Regions from separate parts of the Lysinibacillus sp. ACHW1.5 genome, predicted to be linked through region 1. Evidence: riboswitches for the same ligand, from Rfam matches in the RefSeq annotation. Region 1 holds a riboswitch; each other region holds the start of a gene.

Region 1 (2,207 bases):
CGGTAGTCAAATGTTGCTCAGTCATTTTATGGCAAAAGGGTTAGGTTTACCTAGAACAGAGGCAGCTGTCTTTAAAAATAGTGTGGTGCTTATTAACTCGGGCAATTACGGTATTCCAGTGGCTCAAATGATATTTGCCACGCAACCTATTGGGGTAGCCATTCAGGTCATGCTCGTAATCTTTCAAAATATGACTACGTATACATATGGTTTATACAATTTAATTTCTTCTACAAAGTCAGGTATGATAATCATTAAGGATTTTTTAAAAATGCCTATTATTCATGCGCTGATTATAGGTGCAGCTATGAATTATTTTGATATTGGTATTCCACAGTTTATCAAAATACCAGTAGAACATGTGGCAGATGGATTTATTGCTGTGGCCTTAATTACATTAGGCGCGCAATTATCACAACTAGAGATGAAATCAATGTTTAATAAAACCGTCTTTATCAGCTGTTTTACGCGATTAATTATTGGACCTTCTGTTGCATTAGCCATTATTTATATATTGGGATTAGATGGAGTCGTCGCACAATCACTGTTTATAGCTAGTGCCTTTCCAACATCTCGTAATAGTTCTAGTCTAGCATTGGAATATGATGTAGAATCAGCAACAGCCGCGCAAGCTGTTTTATTTTCAACCATTGTAAGCTGTATAACTGTAACCATTGTGATCTATTTTGCGGAAATATTATTTACCTAGTAAGATAAAAAATAACTTCCATCTCTTAGTATTATCTGCTACACTAGCATCAAACTAAATAGTATTAACTAGGGGAGTCTGATGAGTCAGGCTGAGAGGGAAACGCTACGAAGTTTCTTGACCCTTTGGACCTGATCTGGCTCATACCAGCGTGGGAAAGTTAAGAAGCTATTGCAGAGTATGCAATCAATAGACCTTTACATTCGTGGCCGGATCCAAATAATTATTTTGGATTCGGCCTTTATTTTTTGGATTGTTGGGTGAGCTAGATTCGGTCCTTGTATCAAAATATATTTAAGGGAGAGAAGTAGCTCATGTCAGCAATAAGTGAAAAGAATATTACCATTATGTCTAGCTTTGAAGGAAGCAAAAAAGTATATGTGGAAGGATCACGCCCAGATATTCTAGTACCTATGCGAGAAATTGCATTAAGTCCGACAACAGGCAGCTTTGGAAATGAAGAAAATGCTCCTATTCGAGTATATGATACAAGTGGGCCCTATACAGATCCAGCCTACCAAGTAGATATTACGAAAGGTTTACCTGCCTTACGAAATGCATGGATTCAAGAGCGAGGGGATGTAGAAGCATATGAGGGACGCTCCATTAAACCTGAGGATAATGGCTTTCGTCATGTTGATGACCCGCGTATTCAAGAAAATGTCTTTCCTGAGTTGGCGAGAAAGCCTTTGCGTGCTAAAAAAGGTAAAAATGTGACACAGCTTCACTATGCACGAAAGGGAATTATAACCCATGAAATGGAGTTTGTAGCGATTCGTGAAAATATGGATCCTGAATTTGTACGTTCAGAAATTGCAGCTGGGCGTGCTATAATGCCTTCTAATATTAATCACCCTGAGGCAGAGCCAATGATTATTGGGCGTAATTTTCATGTAAAGATCAATGCGAATATCGGGAATTCTGCTGTATCTTCTTCCATTGCAGAAGAAGTTGAGAAAATGACCTGGGCAACTCGATGGGGCGCAGATAATATTATGGATTTATCGACTGGTAAACATATTCATACAACGAGAGAATGGATTATTCGAAATGCTGCAGTACCAGTGGGAACAGTGCCAATTTATCAGGCTTTAGAAAAGGTAAATGGTGTAGCAGAGGATTTAACGTGGGAGGTTTATCGTGATACCCTCATCGAGCAAGCTGAGCAGGGTGTGGATTATTTCACTATTCATGCAGGTGTCCTTTTACGCTATGTACCGCTTACAGCAAATCGTGTAACAGGCATTGTATCACGAGGGGGCTCTATCATGGCTCAGTGGTGTTTATATCATCATCAAGAGAACTTCCTGTATACACACTTTGAGGAAATCTGTGAAATTATGAAAGCCTATGATGTTGCTTTTTCCTTAGGTGATGGTTTACGCCCAGGCTCAATTGCAGATGCCAATGATGAGGCACAATTTGCAGAGCTTGAAACACTAGGTGAGCTAACACAAATTGCTTGGCAGCATGATGTTCAGGTGATGGTTGAAGGACC
Region 2 (2,207 bases), 590 kb from region 1:
CGAGAAGGAAGATCCTGTGTTAGCGCAGTGGCAATATGGTCTTGGTAAAACATTTGCCTTTACATCTGATTCAACGGGTAAATGGACAGGAGATTGGGCAAGATGGCAGAATTGGGGAGCATTTTGGCAAACACTTATTTCTCAGATGCTACCAAGCTACAATGATGTAGCCTATGATGTAAGATTGGAAGCAGATGGTTCCTTTATGATTACAGACCCTACAAATGAAGCTGCATTTTTAGATATTGTAGCGGTAAATGAGGCAGGGGAGGAGCTAGAAACACAACTTGAAACCATTTCCGCAACCCAAGTTCGAGCTGTAGTACAAGCTGAACCTGGATTAATTTTCTTCCGTGTAGCAGATGAAAAGAAGGCCATTTATCAGGCAGGGCTAAGTGTTCCTTATAGTGCTGAATACGAACTACTCCCTGTAAATAACCAACTGATAGAAGAGTTAACTAAACGAACAGGAGGCACTGTTTTAAAGGAACCACAAGATGTTTTCCGTGACTTTACGACAAAAGGAGCAGATCGGCAAAATATTGCCACATGGCTACTCTTAGCAAGTATGCTTCTTTTCTTTATTGATATTACCATAAGACGCTTTGGTTGGAATTTCCTAACGAATGTGAAGAGAAAAGAGCCGCTGGTTGAGGAAAAAACTATACAAGCAGAAGATACAAATGTAGCACAGTTGTTAAAAGGCATGAAAAAACGATCTTAAATAGAGGAAGCAGTGCAAACTCGAATAGTTTTGCACTGCTTTTTTTATGTTGCTTGAAATAGAGAGTTATCCCCTTTGTAGAGAGGGGAAGATGATCTACAAAGTGGACTCTTTGCTCATAAGGAGGAGAAAGGCGCTCCAAATTGGACTGCCCGCAGCTCAATGAATGCTCATAATCCAATACCTCTTAATAAAGAGAAGAATTAAATCTCTTTACGAGCTCTGTTTTACGCAAGCTACTCGCAACCATTACACCTAAAATAGCACCGATCGTACTTGATGTTAAAAAGGCTGGTAGGAAGAAGAATGCTGCTACAGATGTTCCCATGAATAATTTTGCATAAGGGACGGCAATAAGTGAAGCCAGAATGCCCGTTCCGATAACCTCTCCGATACCAGCTAACCACATTTTATTGCTATTTTTATAGGCAAGAGCAGCACAGACCGCACCGATGATACTACCAGGGATAGCTAGTAGAGAGCCTGTTCCAGTAAGGATACGAATGATGGCAGTGACAAAGGCAACTATAACAGTTGGTACAGGCCCAAGTATAATGGCTCCTATCACATTAATCGCATGCTGAACGGGGTAAGCACGTGCGATGCCTGTTGGGATGGATACGAAAGTAGAGCCTGCAACAGCAACGGCTACTAATAAAGCCATGACTGTTAATTTACGAATTGACATAAAGTTCACTCCTTTTGGTAAAGTTCGTGAGGAAAAATAAAAAGGCCACCCCCTTTAAACAATAGGAAGCGGCCTTGCGTGTATATAGTGACAACAGCAAGTAGCGCCACTTCCCTCCGCTAGTGTGAACTAGATCAGGTTCAAAGGGTCCGTATATTACCATATACGTCTCAGCCTTTTAAAGACTCCCCTAGTGGTTAAAATCATTCAATTTTGTGAATCAACAATAATGTACCATACTGCTAAAAATAGTCAATGATTTTTCAGACTATTTTGTATCGGGATGCATTAAATGAGGTGCTTTTTTCACTGTCCAGATGAGCGCAAGGAAGAAACAGGCTAATAATATGATAGAACCGAAAATATATGGGCTATTCATATTCCAGTCAAATAATAAACCTGCCAAAGCGGGTCCAATCATATTTCCGAGGCTCATATAGGCATTATTCAAGCCCGCAGCAAATCCCTGCTCTTTCTCTGCAAGCTTTGAGATGAGTGTATTAACAGCTGGACGAATTAATGTCGTTGCTGTAGAGAAAATTGTTGCTACAACTAAAATAAGGGCAAAGCCAGAAACAAATAATATTAAGAAAATAGCAACGGATGCAATAAATAAATTTACTAGTACTACTTTCATTTCACCATAACGATTGAACAGTGGTGTAATAATAAACATTTGTACTACTACTCCAAAAGCACCACCAACAACTAATATAATCGCTATATCTACAGGTGTGTAATTAAACTTTTCTGTCACAAATAATGACAATGTCGTTTGGAAATTTGCAATTCCAA
Region 3 (2,207 bases), 2.1 Mb from region 1:
CCAAGTGAAGAGGTTGTCGTAACAGTAACGAAGGATGGTTATATTAAACGTACATCCACACGTTCCCATGCCGCTTCAAACGGGCAAGATTTTGCCATGAAGGATTCAGATTATTTATTGTATGAAGCAAACTTAAATACACAGCACCATCTATTGCTGTTCACAAATCGAGGCAATTATATTTATCAGCCTGTTCATGAGCTGCCTGATATACGCTGGAAGGATCTCGGCCAGCATATTTCAAGTATTGTGCCAACAGGGGAAGATGAATCCATTATTGCGGTTTATGGCTTCGAAACCTTTGACCAGCCAAATACGTATGTCTTCACAGCCACAAAAGATGGCCAAATTAAGCGCTCACCACTCGCAGACTATGCGGTAACACGTTATTCAAAGCCAATTAAAACGATGAACGTCAAGGCTGGTGATGCGATGATCTATGCATCATTTGTAACAGATGACGTGGAGCTGATGCTCACAACGGATACAGCCTATGCGATTCGTTTCCCTATGGAGGAGTTACCAGTTACAGGTGTGAAAACAGGCGGTGTGAAAGGGATCACACTAAAAGATGGAGAAGCCTTAGTTGGAGTCAATGTGTTACAGCCTGATGTTACCAACTATGTAGTGATTGTGACACAGCGTGGGGCCGTGAAGAAAATGAATGTTGCTGAAGTTGAAGTAGCAAGTCGTGCAAAACGTGGACTAAAAGTATTAACAGAGTTAAAAGCAAACCCTCACCGAATTGTGGCAGTTGTTCAAGCAACAGACGAGGAGCAGGTTGTGATTGAAACTGAAAAAGGTGTTCAAGAGATGATTGACGTACAAGCATTGTCTCGTGCGGATCGACATTCCAATGGTTCATTTAAAGTGGATATTGCAACAGATGGAGCAATTTCTCATGTTGTAACAGCCAAAAAAGAACAGAAACCAAGCTAAAAGCATGCCCAGCCTCTTAGGAGCGCTGGGCTTTAAGCTCTATTCAAAAATAGCACCTTGTCATTTAAGTGAAACTATGGGTATAATAATCATCGAAAAGTTCATAGCGAAAGAATGTAGGGGGGCTAGTAATTGCTAGCTGAGATTGTGTCCGGTAGACGCTGACCCTTTGAACCTGATTTGGCTCGTACCAGCGTAGGGAACATCTAATCAAAAAGCAAAGTTTTGAAGATTGATTGCAATACGTCTGGGAGGAATCCTAGGCGTTTTTTATGTTTTCAAGCAACAGCTTGCCAACATTGTATACGCTTTCTTCTGGTGACAACATTCATGCATGAACACTTTCATATTACAAACTGGGAGGCTTTCGCATGAAAAAATGGTTTTTTATTTTATTGGCAGCACTATTGACATTAGTAGGCTGTAGTGACAAGGATGACAAGCAGGCTGCTGACAAGCTGAAAAAGGTGTCTGTGGTACTGGATTGGACGCCGAATACAAATCATACAGGACTATATGCTGCAAAAAAACTCGGTTATTTTGAGGAACAGGGCTTAGATGTTGATATTATTATGCCTGGCGAGGCGGGCGCAGATCAGCTTGTTGCTTCTGGAAAGGCGGATTTTGGCGTGAGCTATCAGGAAGGCATAACACAGGCACGAGTACAGGGTGTGCCGCTGGTCTCCATCGCAGCAATTATACAGCATAATACATCTGGCTTTGCTTCTATTGCTTCGAAGGGCATTACATCGCCAAAGGATTTTGAAGGTAAAACCTATGGTGGTTGGGGCGCGCCATTAGAGCAAGCCGTTTTACAATCACTCATGCAAAAAGAAAAGGCAGATATTAATAAGCTAGATATCGTCAATGCAGGGGATTTAGATTTCTTCACAATGATGGAAAAAGATATAGATTTTGCTTGGATTTATTATGCATGGACTGGTATTGAGGCTGAGCTGCGTGGGGAAAAGATTAATATGCTATATCTTACAGACTATAGTGATCAATTGGATTATTATACGCCGGTTTTAGCTACAAATGAAAAAATGATACAGGACAACCCCGATGTAGTCAAAGCCTTTGTGGCAGCCGCATCGAAGGGCTATGAATACGCAATTAAAAACCCAAGTGAAGCGGCTGATATTTTAATCGAAGCGGCCCCTGATTTAGATAAAACGTTAGTGCATAAAAGTCAGGAATGGCTGGCTGATAAATACCAGGATGATGCCAAGCAATGGGGAGAGCAAAAGCTTTCTGTGTGGGAAAAT
Region 4 (2,207 bases), 1.4 Mb from region 1:
TTAAAAATACGTAATCAATGGCATAAAGTGGATCTGCTAAATGACCACCTTTAATGATGACACATTGTACACCTAGCTGTAACAAGCTTTGAGCTACTTCTTTCATATCTTCAAAATGATGAATAGATCTCCCAGTAAGTGTCTCTGCCTCGGGTATATTGGGCGTAACAACCGTAGCAAGTGGTAATAAAGTTGAGCGTAAGGCATCGATAGCTTCTGGCTGTAATAGGCTTTCCCCACCTTTTGCAATCATCACTGGATCAACAATCAGTGGAATGTTTAGCTCCCTGATCTTGTGTGCAATTGCTGTGATAATTTCTGAGGAATAAAGCATTCCTGTTTTAATCGCAGCGATTGGAAAATCTTCTACTAAGGCTTCTAATTGTTTTTTTATAAAGGAAACGTCAATCGGGCAAACACCTGTTACACCCAAAGTATTTTGAGCAGTTAGAGCAGTAATAACAGAAGTACCAAACACTTCTAATTCCTGAAATGTTTTTAAATCAGCCTGTATACCCGCGCCACCACCACTATCTGAGCCAGCGATTGTTGTTACAATATGCATGAAGCTGCACCATCCTTTGATAAGCGATGTATAGCATTGAGTAAGGCTATTTGAAAATCACCAATGTCTGCAGTAAATGCGGATGCCAGTACACCTGCTTTTTTATAGTAAGTAAGTGTTTCTGTTAATTGTTGGTAAGGATTATGGCTTACACTATAGGCTGCGCCACAAATTGCGCTAAGTAAACAACCTGTACCCGTTACTTCCGTCATTTGTGGATGACCACCAGCAATCCATTGGCTATGCTTGCCATCAGTTATAAAATCGTGTTCTCCTGTGACAATAACAATGCATTGATAGCGTTGAGCCAATGATGTGGCTTCTAATTCCATAGCGATAGTGCCATGACCACTATCGACACCTTTTTGTTGCCAATTTACACCAGCTATTGCTGCTAGCTCGCCGAGATTACAGCGAATCACCGCAAATTGTATGTTTTCCAGTAAGTATCTTACGGTTTCCTTACGATAAGTTGTGGCTCCAACTCCGACAGGATCTAAAATAACAGGAATACCAAGTTTATTGGCTTTTTCGCCTGCTAATAACATGGCACTTTTTGTGCGATCATTAAGTGTTCCAATATTAATTAATAATGCTTGAGCAATGGCCACCATCTCCTCTACCTCTTGGCAGTCATCGGCCATTACTGGTGAAGCACCTATCGCTAATAAACCATTTGCTTGAAAATTTGCCACTACATAATTGGTAATACAATGGATAAGTGGTTGCTGTTGACGAATTGTTTGAAAAATCATTGTAGTCCTCCTTTAGGGATGGACGTAAGCATGCAAAAAAGGCTCTTTTTGTGTAAAAATGCACGAAAAGAGCCTTTCATCTGAAAACGATGTTTATTGCTCCCTACGTCAGTATTAACTAACAGGTTCAAAGGGTCAGGTTTTACCTTCTCAACTCTTACGAGTCCCCCTGCAATCTTGCTTTTAGTTGACCAAAATGTACCATACTTTTCAGTTGTATTCAATAGCAAGTTTTCCTATAGATAAAATGTGACCGATGCCATATAGGAGAGTATGATAGTTGTCATGACTTTACCGAAATTAAGCACAAACCATTGAAAATGCTGAAAAAAGAGTCTTATAATGTGTCATAACAAAAGGGGGCAATTGCCATGAAAAGACAAGATTTAGTTGCACCAGAATGGTATAACATAGTAGAGGAAATTGAAAAATATGCTCAGGATGCAACCAAAAATGCTTTAATTATTTATGAGGAAAACCAAGACATCCAATGTATTACATATGCACATTTATTGGAAAAAGCGAATCAAGCAGCACATGTATTCACTAAGCAAGGTTTAAAGAAAGGTGATGTCATTTTAGTGATGGTACCACGTTCAGTGGAAGCATATATAGTGTATATTGCTGCATTGAAAGCGGGTTTAACGATTATTCCAAGTTCTGAGATGTTAAGAACAAAGGATATTGAGTATCGAATTCATCATGCAAATGCTAAAGCAGTTATTGCATTCGAACCCTATATTGAACAGTTCGATAAAGTTGGAAATTTACAAGACATACTGCAATTTGTCATAGGGAATGCACATGAACCTTGGCAGAACATACTTGAAAAAATGAATAATCAACCTACAACCTACATAAATCCTATCCCAACAAAAAGTACAGAC

What was found. A riboswitch is a leader RNA that binds a small molecule or an ion and turns the genes downstream of it on or off. The one in region 1 is predicted to bind thiamine pyrophosphate.
Region 2: it holds a riboswitch for thiamine pyrophosphate, as region 1 does, so the genes downstream of both, thiW (energy coupling factor transporter S component ThiW) here and thiC (phosphomethylpyrimidine synthase ThiC) in region 1, are expected to answer to the same signal.
Region 3: it holds a riboswitch for thiamine pyrophosphate, as region 1 does, so the genes downstream of both, L6W14_RS11460 (ABC transporter substrate-binding protein) here and thiC (phosphomethylpyrimidine synthase ThiC) in region 1, are expected to answer to the same signal.
Region 4: it holds a riboswitch for thiamine pyrophosphate, as region 1 does, so the genes downstream of both, thiM (hydroxyethylthiazole kinase) here and thiC (phosphomethylpyrimidine synthase ThiC) in region 1, are expected to answer to the same signal.

The regions. Positions count from the first base shown of each region.
Region 1 covers NZ_CP091777.1:235,578-237,784, forward strand. The annotation lists gene L6W14_RS01120 (AEC family transporter) at 1-709, shown strand, start outside; TPP riboswitch at 770-884, shown strand; gene thiC (phosphomethylpyrimidine synthase ThiC) at 1,024-2,207, shown strand, end outside.
Region 2 covers NZ_CP091777.1:828,960-831,166, forward strand. The annotation lists gene L6W14_RS03790 (VWA domain-containing protein) at 1-724, shown strand, start outside; gene thiW (energy coupling factor transporter S component ThiW) at 912-1,412, opposite strand; TPP riboswitch at 1,507-1,614, opposite strand; gene L6W14_RS03800 (MFS transporter) at 1,681-2,207, opposite strand, start outside.
Region 3 covers NZ_CP091777.1:2,319,996-2,322,202, reverse strand. The annotation lists gene parC (DNA topoisomerase IV subunit A) at 1-939, shown strand, start outside; TPP riboswitch at 1,048-1,158, shown strand; gene L6W14_RS11460 (ABC transporter substrate-binding protein) at 1,311-2,207, shown strand, end outside.
Region 4 covers NZ_CP091777.1:3,377,531-3,379,737, reverse strand. The annotation lists gene thiD (bifunctional hydroxymethylpyrimidine kinase/phosphomethylpyrimidine kinase) at 1-565, opposite strand, end outside; gene thiM (hydroxyethylthiazole kinase) at 553-1,320, opposite strand; TPP riboswitch at 1,404-1,501, opposite strand; gene mbcS (acyl-CoA synthetase MbcS) at 1,692-2,207, shown strand, end outside.